One region of the Amycolatopsis sp. WAC 01375 genome, then DNA from elsewhere that is predicted to be linked to it. Evidence: riboswitches for the same ligand, from Rfam matches in the RefSeq annotation. Region 1 holds a riboswitch; the other holds the start of a gene.

Region 1 (4,418 bases):
GGCATCGGACTCGCCACCGCGCGGCGGCTGGCGAGTGAAGGCGCGAAGGTCGTCATCGGCGACATTTCCGCCGAGGCGGGCAAAGCCGCGGCCGACGAGGTCGGCGGCCTGTTCGTGCAGGCCGACGTCACCGACGCCGAGCAGGTCGAGGCCCTGTTCCAGACCACTGTGGACACCTTCGGCTCGGTCGACGTCGCGTTCAACAACGCCGGTATCTCCCCACCCGAGGACGACTCGATCCTCACCACGGGCATCGACGCGTGGGAGAAGGTGCAGAAGGTCAACCTGACGTCGGTGTACCTGTGCTGCAAGGCGGTCCTGCCGCATATGCAGCGGCAGGGGAAGGGCTCGATCATCAACACGGCGTCGTTCGTCGCGGTGATGGGCGCGGCGACGTCGCAGATCTCCTACACCGCGTCCAAGGGCGGGGTGCTGGCGATGAGCCGGGAACTGGGCGTGCAGTTCGCGCGGGAGAACATCCGGGTCAACGCGCTGTGCCCGGGCCCGGTGAACACCCCGCTGCTGAAGGAACTGTTCGCGAAGGACCCCGAGCGGGCGGCGCGGCGGCTGGTGCACGTGCCGGTCGGGCGGTTCGCCGAGCCGGAGGAGATCGCGGCCGCGGTCGCCTTCCTGGCGAGCGACGACGCCTCGTTCATCACCGCTTCGCAGTTCCTGGTGGACGGTGGGATCTCGGGCGCCTACGTGACCCCTCTCTGACCGTCGCAATTCGTCACCTGATTGCGTCGCGCCGGCCCGCCACCCCTGTCACTCGTCCCGGTGGCTGGGATGGCGGGTCGCTGACCTGCGCTGTAGTCCTGAGACGCGGAGCCGCACGGTTCCACGATCCGAAAGCGCGGGAGGCCCGAAGAATGACCCGGCAGATGAGCACCGCCATGCGTGACTGCATCGACCTGTGCAACGAGTGCCACGTCAGGTGCGAGGAGATGTTGACGCGCTGCATGGAGATGGGCGGCGCGAAACTCGGGATGATGATGGTGACCTGCGCGGACATGTCCCGCATGTGCGCCGACATGATGATGCGCTGCTCCGCCATGGTCGCCGACCTCGAGATGATGCGCATGTGCGCGAAGATGTGCGGCCTCGCCTCCCAGATGATGCGCATGTGCGCCCAGGAGTGCGCCAAGACCGGTGATGCCGAGCTTGCCGACGCGGCCGACATGATGACGCGGTGCGCCGAGCTCTGCGGCACCATCACCGCCGAGATGATGATGGAGAACGCGTAACTCGCGTGATCAGAGCCGTCACTCGCGTGATTGAAGGCGTAACTCACGAGTTACGGCTCTGATCACGTGAGTTACGGCTCCAAGCACGCAAGTGACGTCGTCGGGTCGAAGTAGACGTGCGTCGAACACGCCAGGTACGGTGTGCGCACAACTACAGACAGGGCCGTCGAGCTGGAGCGGGAGAGCCCTCACGAACGTGGTGGGGCACCGAAGGAGCAAACTCCCCGGAATCTCTCAGGTACTCACTACCGCTTCCGCGAGGCCACTCTGGAAAGCAGGCGCGCAAGTGCGCCTCACCCAAGGTGAAAGCCGCATCACGTGCGGTGAAACTCTCAGGTGCCATGACAGAGGGGGAGTTCCCAGCGCACCGGTCTATCCGGCGCCTGACCCAAGGAGCTCCCTTGACCAGTACGTCCTTCGACGACCGGCACATCGGCCCCTCGGAGTCCGAGCAGGCCAAGATGCTCGCCGAGGTCGGCTACGGCAGCCTCGACGCCTTGGTGCAGGCCGCGGTGCCGTCCGCGATCCGGGTCACGCGTGACCTCGAACTTCCCCCCGCCGCGTCCGAAGAGGACGCCATCGCCGAGCTTCGCGCGCTAGCCGCGCTCAACAAGCCGATGACGCAGATGATCGGCCTCGGCTTCCACGACACGGTCACCCCGGCGGTCATCCGCCGCAACGTGCTGGAGAACCCGGCCTGGTACACGGCGTACACCCCGTACCAGCCGGAGATCTCGCAGGGCCGTCTCGAAGCCCTCCTCAACTTCCAGACCATGGTCTCCGAGCTGGCCGGTCTCACCACCGCGAACGCCTCCCTGCTCGACGAGTCCACCGCCGTCGCCGAGGCCGTCATGCTGATGCGCCGCGTGTCGAAGTCCAAGTCCGACAAGGTCGTCCTCGACGCCGAGTGCCTGCCGCAGACCATCGCCGTCGTCCGCACCCGCGCCGAGGCGATGGGTGTCGAGGTCGAGGTCCGCGACCTGCTCACCGGCTTGCCGGAGGAGTTCTTCGGCGTCGTCGTCCAGTACCCGGGCGCTTCCGGCGTGCTGCGCGGCGCGGGCTTCTACTCCGCCATCTCCGAGACCGCGAAGGCCGCCGGAGCGCTGTACACCGTCGCCGCCGACCTGCTCGCCCTCACGCTGATCACCGCGCCGGGTGAGTTCGGCGCCGACATCGCCGCCGGTTCCACCCAGCGCTTCGGCGTCCCGCTGGGTTACGGCGGGCCGCACGCCGGATACATGGCCGTCCGCGCCGGGCTCGAGCGTTCGCTGCCGGGCCGCCTGGTCGGGGTCTCGGTCGACGCCGACGGCAACCCCGCGTACCGCCTCGCCCTGCAGACCCGCGAGCAGCACATCCGCCGCGAGAAGGCGACTTCCAACATCTGCACCGCGCAGGTGCTGCCCGCCGTGCTCGCCGCGATGTACGCGGTCTACCACGGTCCGGACGGCCTCAAGCGCATCGCGACCCGAGTCCACGAACTCGCCACCACACTGGCGGGCGCTCTCCGCGCGGCCGGCGTCGAGGTCGTCCACGAGGGCTTCTTCGACACCGTCCTCGCCCGCATGCCCGGACAGGCCGAAGCGGTCGTCGCGGTCGCGCGTGAGCACGGGATCAACCTCGGCCCGGTCGACGCCGACCACGTCCGCATCGCCGTCGACGAGGTCACCACGCCCGCGATCATCGCGAAGGTGCTCAACGCGTTCGGCGTCGACAACGAGGCCGAAAGCACCGAAGCGCTTCCCGCCGGTTTGCACCGTGAGAGCGAGTACCTCACGCACGAGGTCTTCCACTCCCACCGCTCCGAGACCGCGATGCTGCGGTACCTGCGCAGCCTGTCCGACCTCGACTACGCGCTCGACCGCGGCATGATCCCGCTCGGCTCCTGCACGATGAAGCTCAACGCCACCACCGAGATGGAGCCGATCAGCTGGCGCGAGTTCGCGGGCATCCACCCGTTCGCGCCCGCCGACCAGGCCGAGGGCTACCACGTGCTGGTCGAGCAGCTGTCCGGCTGGCTGGCCGAGGTCACCGGCTACGACAAGGTGTCGTTGCAGCCGAACGCGGGCAGCCAGGGCGAACTCGCCGGCCTGCTCGCGATCCGCGCGTACCACCACGCCAACGGTCAGGCCGAACGCGAGGTCTGCCTGATCCCGTCGTCCGCGCACGGCACGAACGCCGCCTCCGCGGTCATGGCGGGCATGCGCGTAGTCGTGGTCAAGTGCACCGACGAGGGCAACGTCGACCTCGACGACCTGCGCGCCAAGGTCGAGGCCAACCGCGACACGCTGTCCGCGATCATGGTCACGTACCCGTCCACGCACGGCGTGTACGAGCACGGCATCGACGAGCTGGCCAAGATCGTGCACGACGCGGGCGGCCAGGTCTACGTCGACGGCGCGAACCTCAACGCCCTGCTGGGTCTCGCCAAGCCGGGTGAGTTCGGCGGCGACGTCTCGCACCTGAACCTGCACAAGACCTTCTGCATCCCGCACGGTGGCGGCGGCCCCGGCGTCGGCCCGGTCGCGGTCCGCGCGCACCTCGCGCCGTACCTGCCGAACCACCCGATGCTGGCGAAGGCGGGCCCCGAAACCGGTGTCGGCCCGATCAGCGCCGCCCCGTTCGGCTCGGCGTCGATCCTGCCGATCTCGTGGGCGTACGTCCGGATGATGGGCGCCGGTGGGCTCACCGCCGCGACGCAGGTCGCCGTCCTCGCCGCGAACTACGTGGCCAAACGCCTCAACCAGCACTACCCGGTGCTCTACACCGGCCAGGACGGCCTGGTCGCGCACGAGTGCATCCTCGACCTGCGCGGGCTCACCAAGGAGACCGGCGTCAGCGTCGACGACGTCGCGAAGCGCCTGATCGACTACGGCTTCCATGCCCCGACCATGTCGTTCCCGGTCGCGGGCACGCTGATGGTCGAGCCGACCGAATCCGAGGACCTCGGCGAGATCGACCGCTTCATCGCGGCGATGATCGCCATCCGCGCGGAGATCGACGCCGTCGCGCAGGGCAAGTGGGCCGCGGACAACAGCCCGCTGCGCAACGCCCCCCACACCGCCGAGACCCTGGTCGGCGACTGGGACCTGCCGTACGACCGCGAACTGGCGGTGTACCCCGCCGGAGTGAATCGCAAGGCCAAGTACTGGCCTCCGGTGCGCCGCATCGACGGTG
Region 2 (4,418 bases), on a different contig from region 1:
TGCGCGCTGGACGGGATCAGGCAGACGTCACGTGCCGCGTTCCCGCGTTCGCGGTGATAGGCGCGGATCGCCAGCAGCCCGGCGAACTCGCCCTGGCTTCCCGCGTTCGGCTGCAGGGAGACCGCTTCGTAGCCGGTGATGCCGGCGAGCCACCGCTCCAGATCCTTCACGACGCTGAGCAGCCCGGCCGCGTCCTCGGCGGGTGCGAACGGGTGCAGACCGGCGAACTCGGGCCAGGTGATCGGCTCCATCTCGGCCGTGGCGTTGAGTTTCATCGTGCAGGAGCCGAGCGGGATCATGCTCCGGTCGAGCGCGACGTCCTTGTCGGACAACGCCCTCAGGTACCGGAGCAGCGCCGTCTCCGAACGGTGCGCGTGGAAGACCGGATGCGTCAGGTAAGCACTGGTGCGGCGCAGATCCGGCGGGAAGCCGTCCGCGGTGTCCGCGTCGAGCGAGTCCACATCGGACACCGCGACCCCGAACGCCTTCCACACCAGGGAAAGGTGCTCACGGGTCGTCGTCTCGTCGCAGGCGATGGCGACGTGGTCCGCGTCCACGAGCCGCAGGTTGACCCCGAGTTCCCTGGCGGTGGCGACGATCCCGGTCGCACGGCCGGGGACGGCGACCATGACGGTGTCGAAGAACTCGCAGTGCACGACGTCGACACCGCTTTCGGCGAGCCCCGCCGCGAGCACGGTGGCCATCCGGTGCGCGCGGTTCGCGATGGCGCGCAGGCCTTCGGGGCCGTGGTACACCGCGTACATCGACGCGATGACCGCCAGCAGCACCTGGGCGGTGCAGATGTTGCTCGTCGCCTTCTCACGGCGGATGTGCTGCTCGCGAGTCTGCAACGCGAGCCGGTACGCGGGCGCGCCGTCGGCGTCCTTCGACACCCCGACCAGCCGGCCGGGCAGCTGTCGTTCGAGCCCTTGCCGGACGGCGAGGTACGCCGCGTGCGGCCCGCCGAAGCCCATCGGAACGCCGAATCGCTGCGTCGATCCGATCGCGACGTCGGCGCCGAGCTCACTGGGCGACCGCAGCAGCGTCAGTGCCAGCGGATCCGCGGCCATCACCACCGCCGCGCCCAGCGCCTTGGCCTCGGCGATGGTGTGCTCCCATTCGCGGACGACACCCGACGCGCCCGGATAGGACAGCAGCACGCCGAAGAAGTCGCCGCCGAGCCCCAGTCCGGTGATGCCTTGGGACAGATCCGCGGTCACCAGCTCGATGCCGAGCGGCTCGGCGCGGGTACGCAGAACCTCGATCGTCTGCGGAAGGGTGTCCTCGTCGACGACGAAGCGGGCCGACTTCGCCTTGCCCGCCCGGCGGACCAGCGTCATCGCCTCCGCCGCGGCGGTCGCTTCGTCCAGCATCGACGCGTTGGCGATCGGCAGGCCGGTCAGATCGGCCACCATGGTCTGGAAGTTGAGCAGTGCTTCGAGGCGGCCCTGCGAGATCTCCGGCTGATACGGCGTGTACGCGGTGTACCAGGCCGGGCTCTCCAGCACGTTCCGGCGGATCACCGGCGGGGTCACGGTGTCGTGGTAGCCGAGGCCGATCATCTGGACCATCGGCCGGTTGCGCGCGGCCAGCGCGCGGAGTTCGGCGAGCGCACCGGTCTCGGTGGCCGGCGGCGGGAGGTCCAGCGGTGTCGCGGATTCCCGCAGTGACGCGGGAACGGCCCGCTCGGCGAGCTCGTCCAGCGAGGCGACGCCGACGACGTCGAGGATGCGCGCGAGCTCTTCGGTGCCGGGACCGATGTGCCGGTCCGCGAAGGGGGTTCCGGATTCGAGAGCGGCCAGTGAAACAGGCTCCATCGGGGACCTCCCAAGACGCGGGGGTGGGGCCGGGACGATTGTCCTGGCCCTCCCCACTCTGTCCGTACCCCCGTGGGGGCGCCTGAGAGTTTCGCCCGAGTGTTGAGCCGGGCTTGCACCGTCGGCGGGGCCGCCAGGCTGTGACCTGACGAACCACTTTCCAGAGGCGTCTCTTCCGCGCGGTCCAGGGTGCCTGAGAGGTTCCGGGGAGGACTTGCTCCTTCGGCGCCGAGCTCAACGGTTATCGGCTCGGTCTCTCCCGCGCGGATTCGTCGACCGCGGAAGTGAGCCTACCCTGCCGCCCGCGCGGCTTCATGATCAGCCGGTGCGACGTGCGTTACGGCGCTGCGTGAGCTCGTCCGGCGTGACCGTTTCGATCACGCCGCCGTCTGCCCGCTCGGCCGGGAACTCGTGGATGGTGCCGCTGATCTCCTGCATCGCGCCGCTGACCGCGATCCCGAAGACACCCTGCCCGCCCTGGAGTAAATCGACGATCTCTTCGGGCGAGGTGCACTCGTAGACGGTGGTGCCGTCGGAGAACAGGGTGACCTTGGCGAGGTCGCGGACGCCGCGCAGGCGCAGGTGGTCGACGGCGACGCGGATGTTCTGCAACGAGACGCCGGTGTCCAGCAGCCGCTTGACGACCTTCAGGACGAGGATGTCCTTGAACGAGTAGAGCCGCTGCGAACCGGAACCGTGTGCGGTGCGGATGCTCGGCGCGACCAGCTTCGTCCTGGCCCAGTAGTCGAGCTGCCGGTAGGTGATCCCGGCGATCTGGCAGGCTGCGGGACCGCGGTAACCGACGAGTTCGTCCGGGAGGGAAGAGTCGGGGAACAGCTCGCCCTGCTCGCCGTCAGCGACCGGAACGAGCGGCTCTTGAGGGCTACCAGCCTCGACCACGCCATGCCTCCCCTCGCCCGACCTGGCGGCCGGCGAACAAAGCCGCGCGGACCCACGTGAGCCCGCACCGGAGTTCATCGTCAAGACGAATGCCCCAGACATCCGAATCACACCTTGGCGATTCACTCTCATTGACGGTAAGCGCGTCCGGCAAACCGGTCAACGCGACGCGCGGTCGGCCTCAAGCTCTTCTTGAGGCTTGTCGAGCACCGTCCCCCGTTCGGCCGTACGCTTGCCATCTTTACTCAGTCGTGTTAATTTTTACTCATGCAAGTAAATCCCTCCACTCAAAGTGCCATGCAAGAGGTTCAGGCGGAGCTGGGGCTGTCGGTCACCGAGGCGGCCCGGCGGGCCCAGATCATCGGGGCCACGATCGCGACGATCTCCGACCTCGGCTACCACAAGACGTCGTTCGCGAAGATCAAGGAGCGCGCCGGGCTCTCCAGCACCCGGATCATCTCGTACCACTTCACCAACAAGGCGGGCCTGATGCAGGCCGTGGTCACCACCGCGACCGGGATGAAGGACAAGTTCCTCGAGGAACGGATCCAGGGCACGACCGACCGGGCCGGGCTGCTGCGCGGTTACATCGAGTCGGAGATCGCGTTCCTCGGCTCGTACCCGGAACTGGTGCGGGTCATGGTCGAGATGGCTTCGAGCGGCTCGGACGCCGAGGGCTGGTTCATGTCGGCGCCGATCGTCGAGGAGTTCCGGACCGGCAGGCTCGAACGCCAGCTGCGGCAGGGCCAGCAGGAAGGCGCTTTCGGCGAGTTCGCGCCGGACGTGATGGCGCTGTCCATCGCGCAGGCCATCGACGGCGTCGCGGCGAAGTTCGCGGCCGACCGGAAACTGGACCTGGAGCGGTACGGGCGGGAGCTGGCGGACCTGTTCGTCAAGGCGACCGCCGCCTGACGGCAGGTGGGGTCGGGCGCGGTCCGTCGTGAGTGGCGATTCGGGTTAGAACCCGAATCGCCACTCACGACCACCTGTACCGACACCTCACCGCGGCCCTCACGACCGCACATACGACGAGGGGCGGCGCCGGTGGCGCCGCCCCTCGTGCGAAATCCCAGGATGTGCTCAGGTGTCCGCGCCGCGGAAGTCCTCCGGCGAGACCGAGTCGAGGAACTCGCGGAACTTCTCGACCTCGTCCTCCTGCTCGTCGGGGATGATGAGGCCCGCTTCCTCCAGCACCGCGTCGACGGCGTGGATCGGGACCCCGACCCGCAGCGCCAGCGCCACCGAATCGCTCGGCCGCGCCGAAACCCGGATGTCCCCGTCGAAGACCAGTTCCGCGAAGAACGTGCCTTCCTTCAAGTCGGTGATGACGACCTGCTCCAGTTCACGGCCCAGCGCCCCGATGACCTCCTTGAGCAGGTCATGGGTGAGTGGACGGGCCGGGCGGACTCCCTGCTGCTCCAAGGCGATGGCGGTGGCCTCGACCGAGCCGATCCAGATCGGCAGGTAACGCTCGCCTTCGGTTTCCCGTAGCAACAAGATCGGCTGATTCGCGGGTAGCTCCACCCGCACGCCGACGACGCGCATCTCGCTCATCGGGCTTCGCCTCCCTCTCGTGCGCACGGGCTGCAACGCTTGTCTCGACGACCAAGCGACGGCGATCCCGACGCTACCCGTCTTCCGAGCGCTGTGCTCGCTGTCTCCGACATTCTCGGTTCGCCTGTGGCAAACCAACTCTCACGG

What was found. Region 1 has a riboswitch for glycine ahead of gcvP (aminomethyl-transferring glycine dehydrogenase). Riboswitches for the same ligand answer to the same signal wherever they lie in the genome.
Region 2: it holds a riboswitch for glycine, as region 1 does, so the genes downstream of both, gcvP (aminomethyl-transferring glycine dehydrogenase) here and gcvP (aminomethyl-transferring glycine dehydrogenase) in region 1, are expected to answer to the same signal.

The regions. Positions count from the first base shown of each region.
Region 1 is NZ_QHHW01000036.1:291,895-296,312, reverse strand. Features, by position in the region: gene DL991_RS24260 (3-oxoacyl-ACP reductase) at 1-717, shown strand, start outside; gene DL991_RS24255 (hypothetical protein) at 870-1,244, shown strand; glycine riboswitch at 1,502-1,602, shown strand; gene gcvP (aminomethyl-transferring glycine dehydrogenase) at 1,646-4,418, shown strand, end outside.
Region 2 is NZ_QHHW01000024.1:56,348-60,765, forward strand. Features, by position in the region: gene gcvP (aminomethyl-transferring glycine dehydrogenase) at 1-1,817, opposite strand, end outside; glycine riboswitch at 1,988-2,089, opposite strand; gene DL991_RS12365 (MerR family transcriptional regulator) at 2,136-2,717, opposite strand; gene DL991_RS12370 (TetR/AcrR family transcriptional regulator) at 3,015-3,629, shown strand; gene DL991_RS12375 (bifunctional nuclease family protein) at 3,798-4,271, opposite strand.